2 regions of the Ferrovibrio terrae genome follow, and region 1 is predicted to be linked to the other one. Evidence: predicted binding sites of a transcription regulator. Region 1 holds the regulator's gene; the other holds the start of a gene.
The links. The regulator LexA, encoded in region 1, represses DNA repair genes until DNA is damaged. The targets are predictions, from matches to a motif close to ATGTTCTANTTTGGTTC.
Positions count from the first base shown of each region.

Region 2: the regulator LexA is predicted to act here: its motif matches at 3,358-3,374, upstream of FNB15_RS07605 (ImuA family protein).

Region 1 is NZ_CP041636.1:3,043,995-3,051,066, reverse strand. It holds gene FNB15_RS14830 (divergent polysaccharide deacetylase family protein) at 1-1,011, opposite strand, end outside; gene FNB15_RS14825 (O-acetyl-ADP-ribose deacetylase) at 1,148-1,660, shown strand; gene FNB15_RS14820 (methyl-accepting chemotaxis protein) at 1,630-3,936, opposite strand; gene lexA (transcriptional repressor LexA) at 4,287-5,033, shown strand; gene FNB15_RS14810 (type 1 glutamine amidotransferase domain-containing protein) at 5,100-5,657, opposite strand; gene FNB15_RS20965 (DUF3309 family protein) at 5,723-5,878, opposite strand; gene FNB15_RS14800 (ComEC/Rec2 family competence protein) at 5,967-7,072, opposite strand, start outside.
Region 2 is NZ_CP041636.1:1,556,971-1,564,042, forward strand. It holds gene FNB15_RS07585 (Crp/Fnr family transcriptional regulator) at 1-147, opposite strand, end outside; gene dinB (DNA polymerase IV) at 379-1,527, shown strand; gene FNB15_RS07595 (nucleoside 2-deoxyribosyltransferase) at 1,672-2,022, shown strand; gene FNB15_RS07600 (dihydrodipicolinate synthase family protein) at 2,107-3,039, shown strand; gene FNB15_RS07605 (ImuA family protein) at 3,401-4,078, shown strand; gene FNB15_RS07610 (LysR family transcriptional regulator) at 4,085-4,990, opposite strand; gene FNB15_RS07615 (malate synthase G) at 5,099-7,072, shown strand, end outside.

The sequences.
Region 1 (7,072 bases):
GCTGAAGCGATCCAGATGCCAGGTGAGCCGGCGCTGCAGTTCATCGGCATCCAGATTGACGAACAGCGCATTCGGACCGGGATTGTTGCGCTTGGCGTCCAGCGGCTCCATCGGCAGATGCAGCATCACTTCATGGCCGGCGGCGCGCGCAGCGGCGCTCTGCTCGGAGAGCTCGTTGGCATAACTCATGAACGACAGCGTAACCGGGCCCGGCATGGCGATGACGCGCTGCGTGCCCTTGCGGTCGAGACCGGCATCGTCGATCAGCAGCGCCACATAAGGCGGCCTGGCATTGGCCGGCGGCGGCACGGCGCGGGCGCGCCAGGCATGGCCATTGGTTTCACCCGAAGCAGCAGGCCGCGTGAAAGACGGCGGCACCATCGGCGCGGCGGCAAGCACTGGCTTGTTGGCGGCCGTGCCGCGCGACGCAGGCACAGCAGGCATCGGCCCAGGAACAGACGTGGCAGCCTTCGGCAGTTCCGCTTTCGCGGCAGGTTCGGACCTGGTGGCAACTGCCGCGACGGGCTGACCTTCCGGCACGTCATTCACCGGCACCGTCCCAACATCGACGGTCGGCAGCGGAGCAGACGTTTCGATCTGCGGCGCAGGTGCGACAGCCGCAACCTTGGCCAGGTCGGAAATCGGACGCCAGCCCTGCGAAGAGGCGGTGGGCGCTTCACCAGTCCTGGCAGCCTGCTGCTGCACGGGCGCTACGACCGGCACGGCAGGCGACGGCGCGGCGAGCGCAACGGTGGCGGTCGGCTGCGGACGCGGCGCATTGCCTACCGCCATGCCCATCACGACGCCACCGCCCAGCAGGGCAGCGGCGGCCGTCATCAGCGGCCAGTTGACGGCGAAGAAGCTGCGCTGCTTTTTCGGCGCGGCCGCAGCAACGGTGGTGGTTTGCGGGATCTGAGCACCCGGTACGGCGCGCGACTGCATGGCGCCATAGGCACCGGCAGCGGACTGGGCGGTCGCAGGACGTCGCGGCTTCAGCTTAAGATCGCTCATCTGACCCGGTTAAAGGATATCCGCAGAGGCGGCAAGACCGACTCGCTTTTGCGTTGCGGCATTGTCGGTTTCGCATGGTTAGCGAAGGGTAAAAACAGCTGCCCCGAAGGCCCTGCGGGTATGTTAAATTCCGGTCATGCAGCTCGTCAGTATCGTCACCGATGACATCACCCGCTTAGGTCTCGACGCCATCGTCAACGCGGCGAATGAAAGCCTGCTGAGCGGTGGCGGCGTGGATGGCGCCATCCATCGCGCCGCCGGACCGGAATTACTGGCGGAATGCCGTGCTCTCGGCGGCTGCCCCACCGGCCAGGCGCGTATCACCAAAGGCTATCGTCTGCCCGCCCGCCATGTGATCCACACGGTGGGGCCGGTCTGGCGCGGCGGCCACGCCAGCGAAGCGGAGCTGCTGGCGGACTGCTATCGCAACAGTCTGACGCTGGCACGCGACCATGACCTGCAAAGCATCGCCTTCCCGGCAATCTCGACCGGCGTCTACGGCTATCCGCTCCAACAGGCGACGGCGATTGCGATCCGCGAGGTGCACAACTGGCTGGCGCGCGCGCCACAGCCGCGCAGCGTCACCTTCTGCTGCTTCTCGGCCGAGGTGGCGGCGGTTTACTCCGCCGCCCTGGCTTCAGCGGCCTGATCGAGCCGGAAGAAGGTGATTGACGCGGCGAGATCCTTGGCCTGATCGGCGAGCGACTGCGCCGACGCCGTGGTCTCTTCCACCAGCGCGCCGTTGCGCTGGGTCATCTCGTCCATCTGCGTCACGGAATCGTTGATCTCGTCGAGACCCGAGGCCTGTTCCTGGCTGGCAATCGAGATTTCCTCGATGATGCCGGCGACGCGTTTCACTGAATCCACGATCTCGGTCAGGCTGACGCCCGCCTCGTTGACCAGCTTGGCGCCATCGCGCACCTGGCTGTTGGAGGCCGAGATCAGTGCCTTGATCTCCTTCGAGGCATCGGCCGAACGCTGCGCCAGGCCGCGCACTTCCTGCGCCACGACGGCGAAGCCCTTGCCCGCCTCGCCTGCCCTTGCCGCCTCGACGCTGGCATTCAGCGCCAGCAGGTTGGTCTGGAAGGCGATCTCGTCAATCAGGCCGACGATATCGACGATCTTACGCGCGCTGTCCTCGATCTGACCCATCGCCGTCACGGCGCGACCGACCACGGTGCCGCCCTTGTCGGCGGTGTCGCGCGCGCTGACGGCCAGCTGGCTGGCCTGCCGCGCATTGTCTGCATTGTGGCGCACGGTGGCGGTGATCTCTTCCATCGACGCCGCCGTGCGCTGCAGGCTGGCCGCCTGCTGTTCAGTGCGCTGCGCCAGATCGTTGCTGCCGACCGAGATCTCCGCCGAGGCATCGCGCACGTTGCCCGCCGTCTGGCTGAGCCGGCCGACGATATCAGCCAGCTTTTCGGCCAGCGTATTGGCATCGCGTGCCAGTTGTTCGAACAGTCCGCGATGGCCGCCGCCGATGCGATGGGTCAGGTCACCCTGCGCCAGCGCACCCAGCATGCTGCCAAGATCGTTCAGGGCGCGCTCGACGGTGCCGAGCAGGTCGTTCACGCCGCCGCCCAGCCGCTGCATCACGCCCTGCAGCGCATCGGCATCGATGCGGCGCGTGAGATCACCCGCCGTGGCCGCCGACACGATCTGGCCGATCGCCTGCTCCAGCAACGCTTCCTGCGCCTTGCGCTCGTTTTCGAAAGTCTCCCGGTCGCTTTCGACCTGGCGCTGCAGCGCTTCATTCTGCTGGCCGCTGGTTTTCAGCACTTCGACGGCGCGCGCCATCTCGCCGATCTCGTCGCTGCGGCCGGTTTCGGTCAGGTCCACTGCCCAGTCGCGCTCGGCCAGCCGGCGTGTCGCCGTGGTCAGCCGCACGATGGGCGCGGCAATCTGCGGCCCGGTGAACAGCACGCCGATCAGGGCGGCGATGCCGAGGCAGAGCACGGTGATGACCACCAGCATGATCTGCGCGGTCCTGGACTGGCCGCTGGCATTCTCGGCGGCGCTGTCGGCCGCTGCGGTGGCAGCAGACACCAGCGCATCCACCTTGCCCGACAGTTCGGTGGCGGCATCGCGCGCCTTGCCGAGTGCGAAGGCGGCCGTGGTGATGGTGCGGATCTCGTTGCGACGGCTGCCGAACAGGCTGTCGGTGCCCTGGCCATGCGCGAGCACGACATTGATGCTGTTCTTCAACTCGGACACATCGAACTGCCGGCCGGCGATTTCGATCTGCTCAAGCGCCGTGCTGTTCAGTTTGACGAATTCGGCAAACTGCTTGTCGACCTCTGCATTGTTTGGTGCCTGCGACGCCACCGACAGGGTCGCCACCAGCTGGCTCACCGCATTGCCGGCCGAGATCAGCGCATTTGCAGCTGTCGCCGTTTCCGGCTTGGCATCGGGCTTGCGCAGTTCGGCAAGGCCGCGCTCCAGCGCCGGCCGCATCACATCCTGGAAGGCGATGTAGTCGGTGCCGAGCCTGGTCAGCATCTCTTCGCGATCATGGTGATAGCCCAGGCGCGCATTCACCGACCGATTGATCTGCGCCACCATCGTGTTGAGCAGCTGCACCGACTTCTCGATCTCGGCAATCGCTTCGGCATTTTCAGCGCCGGCCGCGACCTTCACGGTCTCCACCGACTGGACCAGCTTCTGCTGTTTGGTCTTGAGATCGTTCAGTGCCTTGTCGCGCTCGGCATCGCTGGTGGCATTGGCCAGCACCGGGGCGGCGGCGGCGAGCTCGGCGCTGGTCGAGGCGAGGTTCAGCGCGGTGATGACGGCAGGCAGGTTGGTGCTGGTGATGCCGGCGTAGCTGTCCTGTACCCGGCCAAAGAACAGGCCGCCGACCGCATTCGAGATCAATGTGAGTGCGGCCAGTACGCCAATGGCCAGATTCAGCTTCTGCCGGATGCCCATGATCTTCCCCCCTGCACGGCCGTTCTCGGCCGTCTGCCAAGCCTTCTCCCGAGCCGGAGGGGCTTATTCTTGTAACTCATATATTTACCGGCACGGCTAGCACCGTAAAGGGCGATGGCAGGGCACGATTTTTCAGCGGCGAAGCGAGGCTTTGGGGCAATTCCCAATATCTGGGAGGCCTCCTTCGTTCCTCCTACAAGATATATGACTTAGCCTGTGGAAAAATACTTGACCCGTATCAGGAACCTCATTAGAACATTTGCAGGTTTCTTGTTCGTTCCCCGTCCAGCCCACTCGGCACCGCCCCTGCGGTGTCAAGGCTGGCGAAACCCGACCCGAGGAGGCTTGCCATGCTGACCCGCAAGCAGCACGACCTGCTGATTTTCATCCACGAGAAGCTGGAGAATTCCGGCGTCTCTCCCTCCTTCGAGGAAATGAAGGAAGCGATGAAGCTGAAATCCAAGTCCGGTATCCACCGGCTGGTGACCGGCCTGGAGGAGCGTGGCTTCATCCGCCGCCTCGCCCATCGCGCCCGCGCGCTCGAAGTGCTGCGCTTGCCCGATTCGGCCGTGCCGACCCGCGGCGGCATCGGCGCCACCGCCACCCGCCCGACGGCCGCACCGCGCAATCGCCTGATGCCGCGCGTGGTCGAGGGCAACCCGAACGCGCCGATGCCGGGCACCCCGGTGAGCGTCAATCCCTATAACGCACGCGACATCGTCACGCTGCCGCTCTATGGCCGCATCGCCGCCGGTACGCCGATCGAGGCGCTGCGCGACATGAGCACGCAGATCGATGTGCCGATCGGCCTGCTCGGCAATGGCGAACACTATGCGCTCGAAGTCGCCGGCGATTCGATGATGGATGCCGGTATCATGGACGGCGATACCGTGATCATACAGCGCAGCGAGAATGCCGAAAACGGCACTATCGTGGTCGCGCTGGTCGATGATCTGGAAGTGACGCTGAAGCGCCTGCGCCGCAAAGGCAACTCGGTGGCGCTCGAAGCCGCCAACCCGGCTTACGAGACCCGCATCTTCGGCCCCGACCGGGTGAAGGTGCAGGGCCGCCTGGTCGGCCTGCTGCGCCGCTACTGAGTTTCAGCGGATAGACTCAAAACGGGGCGCTGGAAAGCGCCCCGTTTTTTTGTCTGTGAAACCGGATCAGGCAGCGCGCTTGTGCCGCCCCTCTTCCAGTTCTTCCACGATCTTGCTGCAAAAAGCATCGAGGTCGTCGGGCGAACGGCTGGTGACGATCCCCTTGTCGGCTACCACCTCCTTGTCGACCCATTTGCCACCGGCATTGACCAGATCGGTCCTGATCGACTTGTAGGATGTGACCGCACGGCCGCGCACCGCATCTGCCTCGACCAGCAGCCACGGCCCGTGGCAGATCGCCGCCACCACCTTGCCGTCCTTCAGGAAGGTCTTCACCACGCCCATGGCGTCGGTGTCGACGCGCAGCTTGTCCGGATTGATCTGGCCGCCGGGTATGACCAGCGCATCATATTGATCGGGCCTGGCTTCGCTGATCTTGAGATCGACATCCACCGACTCGCCCCAGTCGGCGCCCTTCCAGCCGCGAATGGCGCGGCCGGTCGGCGATGCGATATGCACCTCGGCACCGGTCTTTCTCAGCTTGTCGCGCGGGACGATCAGTTCCGACTGTTCGAAACCATCGGTGGCGATGATGAGGATGCGGGATTTTTTGATATCCGTCATGGGCTACTCTCCTGACTCTTACTCCGGGAGAGAAACCAACCCGCCAGCAGGGGCCTTTGTTCCGTTCAGGCGGTCACGTTGCCGGCCAGCATGAACATCACGAACAGCATCATGACGAAGGCGATCATGCAGCCCGGGACGATGCTCCAGTAACGGCTGTAGGGCCAGACCGGCAGCACGAGCAACAGAAGGATCAGCATGATCGCGAGGATGGGCAGCATCGGGTGGGCTCCGCTCGACAGGGCTGCATGGCAATGGCGCGAGTCCAACGGGTGCGCTTTGCCTGCGTTCCGTATGCTGCAAAATTTTTCAGTCGACCTGCGACCTGTCGTCGCGGCTGCGGCTGTCCTCATGCCCTTTCGCATTCACCCAGGGCCGGCGGCCCCGGGTCTGCGCCATACTGACTGTGCGGATCCCCTGTGCCGGATCGAGATAGAGCGCATGCGCGCCGCTGCGCCACAGGTCATTGCGGTCGATCACGATTCTGGCGGAAGGGCAACGATATCGCACTGCCATCCGGGCCGAGATCACCACATCGGCGTGGCGGCAATCCTCGGTGATCGCCTTGGGCTGCTGCGGCAGGGCGACGAGAAACCCCTGGTATCTCCAGCTGCAGCCGGCGGGATCGCAGCGCAGACTGCCATCGGCGCCGCTGCGCCCCTCGCCCGACCGCTGCTGGGCACGCGACAAGCTTGGCCATGGATAAAGCGGCGGCGCGCCGAGGCGCTCATACCAGGTCTCGGCCGCAAAGCCGCGCGGCGGAGCAGATGAGAAGTAATAGCGGTCCGGCTCGGCGGCACGTGCCGCCAGCAGGCGGCCATCGGCACTCACGAGAAAATCGGGCTGCGCGATCAGCCAGGGCGATGCCGTGCCGACGAGCAGCCCGATCACGCCGAGCCAGCGCCAGCGCTGTCGCCACAGGCAGAGCCACAGACCGCCGCCGGCAATCGCGGCCAGACCCCAGAGCGGCATCGCCGGAACGGTGCCGACCGCGTCGGGCCATCCGGCCACCCAGATGGCCAGCGCGATCAGCGCATCCACCGCCCAGACCATCGGAGTGAGCGCCAGGGCCTCCAGCCCGAGCGGCATCAGCAGGAAGGCCAGCACCGTGAGCGGCATGATGATGAAATCGACCAGCGGCGCCGCCAGCAGATTGGCGATCAGCGCGTAATCCGCCACGCGGTTGAAGTGATAGGCAGCGAACAGCGACGACCCGAGCCCGGCGACGAAACTCGCCGCCATCACCCCGCCGAGCCAGAGCAGCGCGATCCGCAGCGGTCCGGCATGACTGCGCCAGCGGGTCAGCTTCGGCGCCAGATGCTCGAAGGCCGCCACCAGCGCCGTCACCGCGGCGAACGACATCTGAAAACCCGGATCGAGCAGACTGTCCGGCCACAGCACGAGCAGCAGCAAGG
Region 2 (7,072 bases), 1.5 Mb from region 1:
AGTGGTGACATGAGAAGCCATCTTCGCCTGGTCGTCGGGCGTCAGCGACGCGCAGATCGTCAGGCTGCGTGCCGTGCAGGTGCTGCAGGGACTGGGCGCGGCATTCTGACGCGGCAAGGCATGACGCAAGGCAATGATCTGAGCCATCACAAGTCTTTCTGCCGAAGCCGTTGGCAGCAGGGGCGAGATTCAAAGGAAAATCGCTTACCTGCGGCCCGCATCCGGCACCTAAATCATCCTCCCGCCGGTGCCCGCTTGCGATAGGTAAAATTGTCGCATCGCTACGGACATCGACGAACAGGAAGCGGCAGCAGTCGTAATGGTATCGAGTCACGACTGATGACCCGTCTCCGTAAAGCGGTTATCCATGGCGGCAGGATGACCGACGACGCTGACCAGGGCCCGCCTGAAACCACCGCCATACCGGCCGCGGAAGCGGCGCGCGTGCGCAAGATCATCCATGTCGATATGGATGCCTTCTACGCCTCGGTCGAGCAGCGCGACCATCCGGAGCTGCGCGGCAAGCCGGTGGCGGTCGGTGGCTCGGCAGCGCGCGGCGTGGTGGCGGCGGCCAGCTACGAGGCGCGCAAATTCGGCGTGCGCTCGGCGATGCCCTCGGTGACGGCGAAGCGCAAATGCCCGGAGCTGATCTTCGTGCGGCATCGTTTCGATGTGTATCGCCAGGTGTCGCAGCAGATCCGCGATATTTTCGCCGAATACACGCCGCTGATCGAACCGCTGTCGCTTGATGAAGCCTATCTCGATGTCACCGAGAATCTGAAGGGCATCGAATCCGCTACGCAGATCGCCGAAGAAATCCGCGCGAAGATCAAGGCCGTAACGCAGCTCACCGCCTCGGCCGGTGTGTCCTACAACAAATTCCTCGCCAAGCTGGCCTCGGACCAGAACAAGCCCGACGGACTGTTCGTGATCACACCGAAGATGGGCGCGGCTTTCGTGGCGGATCTTCCGGTCGGGCGCTTCCATGGCATCGGGCCGGCGACCTCGGCCAAGATGAACCGGCTCGGCATCGAGACCGGCCGTGACCTGCGGGCACAAACCCTGCCATTCCTGCAGCAGGCGTTCGGCAAGTCTGGCACGTATTACTACTGGATTTCGCGCGGCATCGATCATCGCCAGGTGCGCCCGGATCGCATCCGAAAATCGGTCGGCGCCGAGAACACGTTTTCCGAAGACCTGTTCAACAGCGGCATGGCCGAGATCGAGCTGCAGCCGATCATCGCCAAGGTCTGGCGCTACTGCGAAAAGTCCGGCATCCGCGGCCGCACTGTCACATTAAAAGTGAAATTCTCCGACTTCCAGATCATCACCCGCAGCCGCACCCTGCCGCAGCCGGTGGCCTCGGAAGCAGAGATAGCACAGGTGGTCGAAACCCTGATGCAGCCGCTCTTCCCGGTGCTGAAAGGCATCCGTCTGCTCGGCGTCACGCTGTCGTCGCTCGGCGAAGACGAGAATGAGGCAGCGGATTCTGTTGCCGAAACACCGCAGCTGCGGCTGACATTATAGGATCACCATGGCGCGCAAACTCTATCTCGCCGGCCCGGATGTCTTTGCTCCCGATGCGGCGGCGCGTTTCGATGCGATGCGCGAGGCCTGCAGCAAAGCGGTTTCGCGCCGCTCACGCCGGTCGACACTGCGCTGCCTGAACATCTGCAGGGCAGGGCGCTGGCCGCCTTCATCAAGCAGGCCAATGTCGGGCTGATCCGGCGCTGCGATGCGGTGGTGGCGAATGTCTCGCCGTTCCGTGGCCCCAACATGGATCCGGGCACCGCCTGGGAGATCGGTTTCGCCGAGGCGCTGGGCAAGCCGGTGCTGCTGTGGAGCGAGACGCCGGTGCTGCTGGCCGAGCGTACGCCAGGGAATGGCAATACCGATCCGGACGGCTGGATGGTGGAGAATTTCGGCCTGGCCGAGAATCTGATGATCGCGGTCAACCCGCAGGATGTCGCGCCCGATTTCACCACCGCGCTGCAGCGGGCCGCTGCAGCTTTGGCTGGCTAGGTCGCTTTCCCGTTTGCTTCGCAGCTCCCCGGTGGCAGACTGAGTCCACGCGGTCGCAAAAGCCGCAAGCAAAGGGAGAACAGCATGCGTCTCGATCACACTGCCGCCGGCGTCTTTCCGATTGCCCCCACCGCTTTCCATGCGGACGGCCGCATCGACGAGGCCTCGACCGACAGGCTGATCGAGGCCTATCTGGCGGCGGGTTCGACCGGCGTCACCGTGCTCGGCATCATGGGCGAGGCGCCCAAGCTGGAACCCGAAGAGTCGCTCGGCATCGCCACGCGCTTCATCAAGGGCATGAAAAACCTGCCGGTGATCGTTGGCGTCTCGGCGCCGGGTTTTGCCGCGATGCGTTCGCTGGCGCGCGCCAGCATGGATCGCGGTGCGGCCGGCGTGATGATCGCGCCGGTACCGTCTCTGCGCACCGACGACCAGATCACCGGCTATTACCGCCAGGCGATCGAGGCGATCGGCGACGACATTCCCTTCGTCATCCAGGATTATCCGCTCACTTTGAGCGTGCAGATGACGCCGAAGGTGATCCGCCAGATCGTGCAGGACCATCCCTCCTGCGTGATGCTGAAACACGAGGACTGGCCGGGGCTGGAAAAGATCACGGCTTTGCGTGGCTTCCAGGCCGAAGGCGCGATGCGCGAGATTTCCATTCTCACCGGCAACGGTGGCCTGTTCCTCGATTTCGAGATGGAGCGCGGCGCTGATGGCGCGATGACCGGCTATGCCTTCCCGGAAATGCTGGTCGATGTCGTGCGCTTTCAGAAGGAAGGCAAACGCGATGCCGCGCATGATCTGTTCGACGCGCATCTGCCGCTGCTGCGCTACGAGCAGCAGCAGGGCGTCGGGCTGGCCGTGCGCAAATACACGCTGATGAAACGCGGTATTCTCGCGAGTGACGCGCAGCGCAAGCCGGGTGCGGGTCTGAGCGCCAAGGCGAAGGCCGAGGTCGATTACCTGCTGGCCCGTCTGGCGCGCACCGACCGGCGGGCACTGGCAGCGTAAGCAAGCGCCCGTTGCGGCCTGTTTCGTCCCGTTCGGGAGCCAGTCAAGACCAGTTCCGTGACGCCTAAACCCCTGGCATTCTGTGCCAAGGCATTGATTTCCCGATCCACGATGTCCAAGAGCGGCGGTAAACAGCCCTTCGCCCCAGTCTGTACGCATATCCCGATAAGCGGACGGGCAGCCTCATAGTTAGGAATATTAGCATATATCTCAATGGACATCAAGAGAATATCTCCTGGATTGACCCGTAATTCTCTGGAAATCCGGGAATAATGCGAAAGTCCAAATTAGGAATACGAACATATGGCGTACTATAGGGATCGGAAGTAGAACATACGGGTCATCCCAAAGGAGCCCGTCGATGTCGCGTTTTGCCCCGCTTCCCGCCGTCCAGCCCCGTTCAGCGTCCTATATCGCACCCTCTTCGCGGCGCGGCCTCGCCGCGTTGCGCCGCTCCTTTGGCCTTGGCTCCTCGGCGCTGACCTTCGGCATTCCGCAGATCGACGCGCTCACCGACGGCTTCGCCCGTGGCGCGCTGCACGAGATCATCGGCGAGCAGGCCGCGGTCAGCGGTTTCCTCGCAGCATTACTCGGTCGTGACCGCCGCCGTGCGCAGATTCTCTGGGTCACGGCCGGCGGCAGCCTGCATGCGCCGACGCTGGGCCAGCTCGGCCTCGATCATCGCCGCCTGACGGTGGTCAGCACGCCGCGCGTGTCCGACCGCTGCGCGGCAGCCGAGCAGGCGATGAGTCCGCTCGGTTATGGCGCCGTGGTGGCCGAAATCGAATATGCCGACAGCGAGATCGCGCAGCGCCTGCAGGATGCAGCATCGCGTCACAGCGCCATTGCTTTTCTGGTCCGTCAGGATCGCCCGCAGCCGTCGCTGGCCGCTACGCGCTGGTCGGTGCAGTCAGCCTCGAGCGACGGCTTCCGTCCCTGCTGGCAGGTCACGCTCGAAGCATTCGACGGCAGCGCCGTGCATGGCGCGTGGCTGGTGGAGTGGGATCACAGCACCGGCAGTTTCCGCCTCGTCGCATAAGCGGCGCTAGACTTTCAATGCCCGGTCCCAGCTGGGCGCATCGCCATAGATCGCCCGCAGGTGATCGACGAAGGCGCGCACGCCGGCAGTGACGAAGTTGGTCACCGGATGCACGGCGAAGATATTCACATCGGCCGCGCCCGGGTGATCGGGCAGCACGACCTGCAGCACGCCGCTGCGCAGTTCGTTGCCGACATCCCAGGTCGAGCGTAGTGCAATGCCAAGGCCGGCAATTGCCAGTTCGCGCACCACTTCGCTTGAATTGGTGCGCACAGCGCTTTCGCCCGGCACAGTCACGATCTGACCACCCTTGCCCTGCAGCCGCCAGGGCAACTGCCTTTCGGCGGCCAGCAGGCGATGCCGGCGCAGGTCCTGCACGCGCGCTGGCGCGCCATGCTGTTTCAGATAGGCCGGGCTGGCGCAGAGCAGGCGGCGGTTCGGCGCCAGGCGATGACCGGTCAGGCCGGCCTCGACGCCCGGTGCGATGCGGATCGCAAGGTCGATGCGTTCGCCCAGCAGGTCGACATAGCCATCGGATAAATCCAGTTCGATCTCCAGCCGTGGCCAGCGGTCGAGAAAGGCTTTCAGGTGCGGCGCCACATGCAGGCGGCCGAACGACGTCGGGGCGGTCAGCCTCAGGCGGCCGGTCGGTTCGCCGGCCGCGCCGGTCACCAGGCTTTCGGCTTCGCGCGAGGCCGCGAGAATCTCGCTGACGCGCTCGTAAAACCGCTGCCCCGCTTCGGTGGTGGCCAGCTTGCGCGTGGTCCGGTGCAGCAGTCGCGCACCCAGCCGCTCTTCCAGCGCCGCGATCCGCTTCGAGACCATCGCCGGCGACAGGTTCAGGCTGCGCCCGGCGGCGGCCAGGCTGCCGGTCTCGATCACCCGGGCATAAAGCTCGTATTCGCGGTCCATAAGACTGTTTCCCACAGAGAACGACTGCATTCAATTCTTTTCATCTACAGAATGAATGCCCGGTGGGTTAGAGTGCCGCCTGTTTCAGAAAACGCTTCAGGGAATGACATGACCAAGATCGTCGATCGCGCCGGCCTCAAGGTGGCCGAAGAGCTTGCCGTTTTCATCGAGCAGAAGGCCCTGCCGGGCACCGGCCTCGAGGCCGCGAAATTCTGGACCGGCGTGGCGTCGATCTTCGCAAAATTCGCCCCCGAGAACCGCGTGCTGCTGAAAAAGCGCGATGACCTGCAGGCCAAGATCGATGCCTGGCATGCTGCGCGCAAAGGCCAGCCGCAGGATGCCGCCGCCTACCAGGCTTTCCTGAAGGAGATCGGCTATCTGGTGGCCGAGCCGGCGCCGTTCAAAATCGATAGCATGAATGTGGATGACGAACTGGCGCGCATGGCCGGGCCGCAGCTGGTGGTGCCGGTGCTGAATGCGCGCTTCCTGCTCAATGCCGCCAATGCGCGCTGGGGCAGCCTGTACGATGCCTATTACGGCACCGACGCCATCCCGCACGAGGCCAACGAGAAGAAGGGTTACGATCCGGCGCGTGGCGCCAGGGTGATCGCGAAAGCCAAGACCTTCCTTGACGCTGCCGTGCCTCTCAGCAGCGGCAGCCATACGGACGTGAAAGGCTGGAGCATCACGGATGGCGCACTGTCGCCGGCATTGAAAGACGCTGGTGCGTTCGTCGGCTATCGTGGCGATGCCGCCGCGCCATCAGCGGTGCTGCTGAAGCATAACGGCCTGCATATCGAACTCGTCATCGACCGCGCGCATCCGATTGGAAAAGACGATGCCGCCGGCCTGGCCGATGTGATCCTGGAATCCGCGCTCACCACCATTGTCGATCTGGAAGATTCGGTTGCCGCGGTGGATGCCGAAGACAAGGTCGAGGCCTATGCCAACTGGCTCGGCCTGATGAAGGGCGACCTCGAAGCCACCTTCGACAAGGGCGGCAAGACGATGACGCGCGCCCTGGAACCTGACCGCGACTATACCTCAGCCAAGGGCGGCAAGCTGACGCTGGCCGGCCGTTCGGTGTTGCTGGTGCGCAATGTCGGTCATCTGATGACCAATCCGGCCATCCAGCTGACCGACGGTCATGAAGCGCCGGAAGGCATCCTGGATGCGATCGTCACCAGCCTGATCGCGATGCACGACCTGCAGAAGAAGGGCCGCTTCACCAACAGCCGCGCCGGCTCGGTCTATATCGTCAAGCCGAAGATGCACGGGCCGGAGGAGGCCGGCTTCACCAACCGCCTGTTCGATGCGGTGGAAGACCTGCTCGGTCTCGCGCGTCACACCATCAAGGTCGGCGTGATGGACGAGGAGCGCCGCACCTCGGCCAATCTCGCCGCCTGTATCGAAGCCGTGCAGCATCGCATCATCTTCATCAATACCGGTTTCCTCGACCGCACCGGCGACGAGATGCACACCTCGATGCAGGCCGGCCCTATGGTGCGCAAGGCCGACATGAAGGCGTCGAGCTGGATCAAGGCCTACGAAGAGCGCAACGTCGCCATCGGTCTCGCCTGCGGCCTGTCAGGTAAGGCGCAGATCGGCAAGGGCATGTGGGCGGCGCCCGACCGCATGGCCGACATGCTGGAGCAGAAGGTCGGCCATCCGAAAACCGGCGCCAACACCGCCTGGGTGCCGAGCCCGACGGCCGCGACGCTGCATGCCACGCATTATCATGCTGTCGACGTATTCGGCCGGCAGGCCGAGGTGGCGAAGCAGCCGCTGCCGCCGCTCGACGCACTGCTCAGCATTCCGCTCAGCATCGGGCAGAATTTCTCCGAACAGGATGTGAAGGACGAGCTCGACAACAACGCGCAGGGCATTCTCGGTTATGTCGTGCGCTGGGTCGATCAGGGTGTTGGCTGTTCCAAGGTGCCCGATATCCACGATATCGGCCTGATGGAAGATCGCGCCACCTTGCGCATCTCGTCGCAGCATATGGCCAACTGGCTGCTGCACGGCATCTGCACGAAGGAACAGGCTGAAGCAGCCTTCCAGCGCATGGCCGCCAAGGTGGAT